DNA from 2 places in the Pantoea sp. X-Soil-ISGK-275 genome. Region 2 is predicted to be linked to the other one. Evidence: predicted binding sites of a transcription regulator. Region 2 holds the regulator's gene; the other holds the start of a gene.
The links. Region 2 encodes PurR, which represses purine synthesis genes. Its sites were predicted from a motif close to CANGCAAACGTTTGCNTG; they were not measured.
Positions count from the first base shown of each region.

Region 1: purT (formate-dependent phosphoribosylglycinamide formyltransferase) is a predicted target of PurR. The motif match lies at 1,789-1,806, and genes of this name have one in related genera.

Region 1 is NZ_AP035976.1:2,398,000-2,401,109, forward strand. Features, by position in the region: gene AC6I8A_RS11250 (prolyl oligopeptidase family serine peptidase) at 1-901, opposite strand, end outside; gene AC6I8A_RS11255 (tellurite resistance TerB family protein) at 1,041-1,682, opposite strand; gene purT (formate-dependent phosphoribosylglycinamide formyltransferase) at 1,844-3,022, shown strand; gene AC6I8A_RS11265 (bifunctional 4-hydroxy-2-oxoglutarate aldolase/2-dehydro-3-deoxy-phosphogluconate aldolase) at 3,064-3,110, opposite strand, start outside.
Region 2 is NZ_AP035976.1:1,894,812-1,897,921, forward strand. Features, by position in the region: gene punR (DNA-binding transcriptional activator PunR) at 1-738, shown strand, start outside; gene purR (HTH-type transcriptional repressor PurR) at 735-1,760, opposite strand; gene cydH (cytochrome bd-I oxidase subunit CydH) at 2,035-2,124, shown strand; gene AC6I8A_RS08860 (C40 family peptidase) at 2,181-2,972, opposite strand.

The DNA of each region.
Region 1 (3,110 bases), 500 kb from region 2:
ACGCGCTGCGATAGAGGCCGAAGTTTTTGCCGTCGCGATTCGAGCGGATGTAGAACTGATGATTGTAGTGATCGATGCTGTATTCGTGATCACGCCGACGTGGGCAAAATGTTTGCGGCTGCGCATCCGGATATTCAGCATCGATCAGCAGAATTTCGCTGGTGTTGGTGCTATATAGCGCAATCAGAATGAAGTGCTCGGAGGTGGTTTTGTGCACGCTCACGTGGAAGGAATCATCCTTCTCTTCATACACTAGCTGATCGTCAGATTGCGGATGTCCCAGCTCATGGCGCCAAACCTGATACGCCAGCAGCGTTTTCGGATGCTTACGCACGTAATAGAGCGTACGGGAATCGTTGGCCCAGGCAACGCTGGAGGATGCATTGGTCAGCAGTTCCGGATACCAGCTGCCGCTCTGCAGATTACGGAAGCGAATGCCATATTGACGGCGCGACAGGAAATCTTCCGCTAACGCCATCACCTGATTGTCTGGCGTAATCGCCAGCGCGCCCATGGTGTAAAAATCACTGTGCGCGGCGCGTTGGTTACCATCGAGCAGCAGCTGCCACGGCTCCTCAGCCGGCGCGTCTAGCGGCTGGCGGAAATAGGCGGGATATTCGTTGCCCACTTCATAACGGCTTTGATAGCGATAACCATTTTTCACATAGGGCACCGAGTGATCCTGCGGCGGAATACGGTCGACGATCTCTTTCAGCACCCGTTCCTGCAGCGGGTTCTGCGACGCCATCATGGCGCGGCCATAATCATTTTCGGCATGCAGATGGGCCAGCACTTCTGGATTCTCGCGGTCGTCATCACGCAACCAGTGATAATTGTCGATGCGCGTTTCACCGTGCAGATTCATGGCATGGGGAATTTTTTTCGCGTGTGGCTGATTCATTAGGCTCTTCTCACTGAAGGACAACATTCAGCAAGCGTGGCACTAATCGCGCGTGATGCCAAGCTGCACGCAGCATCACTTTGCGCAGGGCAAACCAGACAGGGAAAACGAAGGCTGCAGATGCAACCTTCGTAGGGGATTACGCGGCTTTTTCCGCGTCGATATCACGCTGAATACCGTCGCGCACATCCTGGGGAATTTTCAGCGCATCGCCGAGCGCGGAGAGATAGCTGCGCTCCATAAAGTGGTCGACATCAATGGCGGCACAGCTGAGGAAATAGAGCTCCAGCGCCTCTTCTTCGTTTTTAACATCAGCGGCCAGCCAGTTGGGATCGAGCGGGCGATTCATTGCCTGCTGAATCAACGCTTCGGCTTGCGCGCCGTAGCCCGCCTGCTGAATGTTTTGCTCAATCGCGGCGCGCTCCTGATCGTCAATATGACCGTCACTTTTCGCCGCGAACACCAGCGCCGTGACTAATCGCTCTGCACGTTGATCCATCGGCGTTTGCAGCTGACCAAAGCCCGCATCGTCCTGATGGGTTTCACGTATGCGCTGTTTGTACTTATTCCACAGCAGCGCGCCCGCCGCCGCGCCGCCGCCCAACAACAAGGCTTTGCCGCCATATTTGGTCAGCAGCTTACGCGTGGATTTACTGCCCACCAGCAATCCCGCCAGCCCGCCCAATGCGCCGGGTGCCAGCATGTCACTTAAGCCGCCCGATTTTCCGTCACCGCCCTTCTTCGCCAGCACCGATTGAATTTGCTGTAGCCAATTACTCATCGTTTAACTCCCGTTTAATTTTCCGTTCTCCATGCTGCCGCAGGCTATGTCAGTTAACGTCAGAGCGGGAAAAGTATGGCAAACCTGATCGTGGCGAAAGCGTGAGTACGCAAACGTTTTCGTTTATACTGCGCGCGCATTTTGACTGCTAAGGTGAAATTATGACGACTCTCGGAACCGCGCTGCGCCCTGCCGCTACGCGTGTCATGCTGTTAGGTTCAGGCGAATTAGGCAAAGAAGTGGCACTAGAGTGCCAGCGTCTGGGTGTGGAAGTGATTGCGGTGGATCGTTACGCCGATGCCCCAGCGATGCACATGGCGCATCGCAGCTATGTGATCAACATGCTGGACGGTGACGCGCTGGCCGCATTGATTGCCCAGGAAAAGCCGCACTTCGTGGTGCCTGAAATTGAAGCCATCGCCACCGAAAAACTGCTGGAGCTGGAAGCGCAAGGTCAGAAAGTGGTGCCAACCGCACGCGCCGCACGTCTGACCATGAACCGCGAAGGCATTCGTCGTCTGGCAGCGGAAGAGTTGTCGTTACCGACCTCGACTTACCAGTTTGCTGACAGCAAAGAGAATTTTGTGGCCGCCGCTGAAGCGATTGGATTCCCGTGCATCGTTAAGCCGGTGATGAGCTCATCCGGTAAAGGCCAGAGCTTTATCCGCGAAGCCAGCCAACTGGACAAAGCCTGGGATTATGCGCAGCAAGGCGGACGTGCCGGTGCGGGACGCGTGATCGTTGAAGGCGTGGTGAAGTTTGATTTCGAGATCACTTTGCTGACCATCAGCGCGGTGGATGGCATCCACTTCTGCGCGCCGATTGGTCATCGTCAGGAAGATGGCGATTATCGTGAATCATGGCAGCCGCAGCAGATGAGTGAACTGGCGCTGCAACGCGCGCAGGATATCGCCGCCAATGTGGTGAAAGCGCTGGGCGGATACGGCCTGTTTGGCGTGGAGCTGTTCGTCTGTGGTGATGACGTGGTGCTCAGCGAAGTGTCACCGCGTCCGCACGATACCGGTATGGTTACGCTGATTTCGCAGGATCTGTCCGAGTTCGCATTGCATGTGCGCGCCTTCCTCGGTCTGCCAATTGGCGGCATTCGTCAATACGGCCCTGCGGCGTCGGCAGTGATTCTGCCTGAGCTGAACAGCCAGAACGTGCAATTCGGGAATATCGAAGCGGCGCTGGGTGTCGGGTTGCAGCTGCGCCTGTTTGGTAAGCCGGAGATTGCCGGTCAGCGCCGTTTGGGTGTGGCGTTGGCGACCGGTGAAAACACCGATGACGCTATCGCGCGCGCCGTTGCCAGTGCGGCAGCGGTGAAAGTGGAAGGTTAAGTGTAAGTTGAAAGGTCGCCATGAATGGCGACCCTACCAATTTATGCACGCGCCCCTTCAACCGCTTCACGCGCCAGACGCGTAATAC
Region 2 (3,110 bases):
ACACCGGCGGGGGAGCATTTTGTACGTGAAGGACGATCTGTTATCAAAAAAATGCTGGCAACCCGTCGACAGTGTCAGCAACTGGCGAATGGCTGGCGCGGGGAGCTAAGTATCGCGGTTGACTGCATTGTTAAACCGCAGCGCACGCGGCAGTTAGTGAAGGATTTCTATCGCCATTTTCCCGATATGGAGCTGATTATCAGCTACGAAGTGTTCAACGGCGTATGGGATGCGTTGGCTGATGGCCGGGTTGATGTGGCGATTGGCGCGACCCAGGCGATCCCGGTGGGTGGACGTTTTGCCTTTCAGGATATGGGCGCGCTGAACTGGCGCTGTGTGGTGAGTCCCGACCATCCGCTGGTCAACAGCACGGAACTGGATGATGAAACATTACGGGCGTGGCCATCGCTGGTGCTGGAAGATACCTCGCGTGCGTTGCCGCGCCGTATGACGTGGACGCTGGATAATCAGCGGCGGTTGGTGGTGCCGGAGTGGGAAACCGGGATGGATTGTTTGCTGGCAGGATTGTGCGTTGGAATGGTGCCGGGCCATCTGGCGCGTCCGCTGCTGGACAGCCATAAACTGGTGGAACTGGCACTGCCGCAGGCCTTTCCGGACAGTCCGTGCTGCGTCAGCTGGTCAGAACAGCGCGCGTCACCGGCGCTGGAGTGGTTACTGGCTTATCTCGGGGATGCTGAAACGCTGAACCATGAATGGCTCAGCGAAGTGTCGGCTTAGCGACGATAGTCGCGGAATGGACCGTACGCCACCGAACGGCGTTCAATCAGCGTTGGCTGGACTTCGATGGTTTGCGGATCTTCACGCTTGCTGGTGATGCGATCCAGCAGCATTTCCAGCGCTTTTTCACCCAGTTCGGCTTTTGGCTGATGCACGGTGGTCAGCGCTGGAGTGAAATAGCGCGCGTTGCGCACGTTATCGTAGCCAATGACTGAGATATCCTGCGGCACGCGCAAACCCATCTCATCAGCAGCGCAAATCGCGCCCATCGCCATGATATCGCCGCCGCAGAACACCGCAGTTGGACGCTGTTTCTGATTTAAAATCTGCTGCATCGCCTGATAGCCCGATTCAGGTTCAAAGTCGCCCTGAACCACCCATTCCGGACGCACCGTGATGCCCGCTTCGCTCATCGCCTGCAGGAAGCCAGCGTGACGTCCGCCGCCGGTGTTGCGCTCCATCTGGCCGGGAATGGCACCGATATCGCGATGACCACGTTCAATCAGATAACGCCCGGCGAGATAGCCGCCCTGAAACGCATTGTCCTGCACGGTATCGGTGAAATCACCGCGTGACGCGCCCCAATCCATCACCACCATTGGGATATTGCGGTTCTCTTCCAGCATCTGCAGCAAATCGTCTGGATATTCCGAACACATCACCAGCAATCCATCGACGCGCTTTTGCGCCATCATCGACAGGTAAGCGCGCTGCTTTTGCAGATCGTTGTGCGCATTGCCGAGAATCAGCGTATAGCCGCGTTCGAAACACCGGTTCTCCACCGCTTCGATAATTTCAGCGAAGTAGGGCGCTTCGCTGGAGGTCGCCAGCAGACCCAAGGTTTTGGTGTGATTGACTTTGAGACTACGCGCCACGGCACTCGGCGAGTAGTGTAATTCTTTGATCGCTTCCCATACGGCGTTACGCGTCTCTTCCGCAACGAAACGCGTTTTGTTGATGACATGCGAAACCGTGGTGGTTGAGACACCCGCGCGTTTTGCGACATCTTTAATTGTTGCCATGAAAATGGTACTCCTGGGCTTATCGCAACTTACTGATAAGTATATTGTTAAACGTTTGCGTCTGCTAATGCTTTTACAGCCCAAAAAAGCGGGCAAAACGGTGTGTTTTAGCAGGCGAAATCACTTCATCACGCTGTTGATACAGCATGCGCAAAATCTGTTGCGCAACGAAAGGCGGCGATTCTAGCAAGCTGATGCGTATAACACGAGATTTTTGCCCATTGCTGTGCGAAAATCGCTTTAACCCTAATAATTGTGTGACTAAGGAGTTGTGATGAATACCGACCTGAAACTGGCGCTAATGACCACTGTTGGCGCACTTTTGATGATTATCGCCTTCAGCTTTACCGCGATCATGCATTAACAAAAAAGCCGGAGCTGAGAACAGCATCCGGCTTTTTTATGATTGTTGCGCAACAACTAGCGAATAGTTTTTGGCGTCATCATGCGACGCGCGCCCACATAGTGTTTCTGCCAGTAATCCTCACCCAATGCGCTGATCTGAATATCTTTGCCGGTACGCGGCGACTGAATGAATTTCCCGTTGCCGAGATACACGCCCACATGATCGGCAGTGCCGCGATTATTGATGCGGAAGAACACCAAATCGCCTTTCTCGAGCATTTCACGTTTAATCGGTGCCGCATCGCGCAGGTGATACATCTCATTAGCGGTGCGTGGCAGTTTGAATTTCACCAGATCTTTATAGGCGTACCACACTAAGCCGCTGCAGTCGAAACCGGTATGTGGCGAAGCACCGCCCCATTGATAGGGTTTGCCGAGTTGGCCCATCAATTTGGTCATCGCCGTTTCACGCGCCTTTTGATAACGCTGGCGGTGCGCCTTACTCATTTTGATGCCGGTCAGCGCTAACGCTTCATCATCGACGGCGATCTCAGGTGTTTTCTTCGCTAGACGTTGATGACCGTATTTCTTAGCAGAAAGTTTCAGCGGGGATTTTTTGCTGGTGGTCTTGTGCAGCGCGGTTTCTGTTTTGGTCTGTTTTTTGAGTTTGAATTTTTGAACAGCTGTCAGGCGCGATTTTTTGGTGGTGGTTTTCACCGGGCGTCGTTTGCGGCGCTCGTCTTCACGTGCGCTCTTTTTCTCTGCTTTAAGCGAACTGGCATTAACGGGCGCATGCGGAGATGCAGCAGCCACATTAAAAAACAGTTGGGCGAAAGCCAGTATGAAAAGCGTAATTAGTAGACGCATAATCCGGTTACAGGTTAAGCAGGCTGAATGAAAGCAGACTGCGGCAAAGTGAGAGAAATCTGATCAAGTGACCAGCGCCGAAGCAATTCTAATCCACTTTTTTTCCAAAAGGTAAGGCCTTTTTCCATTAATATGTTA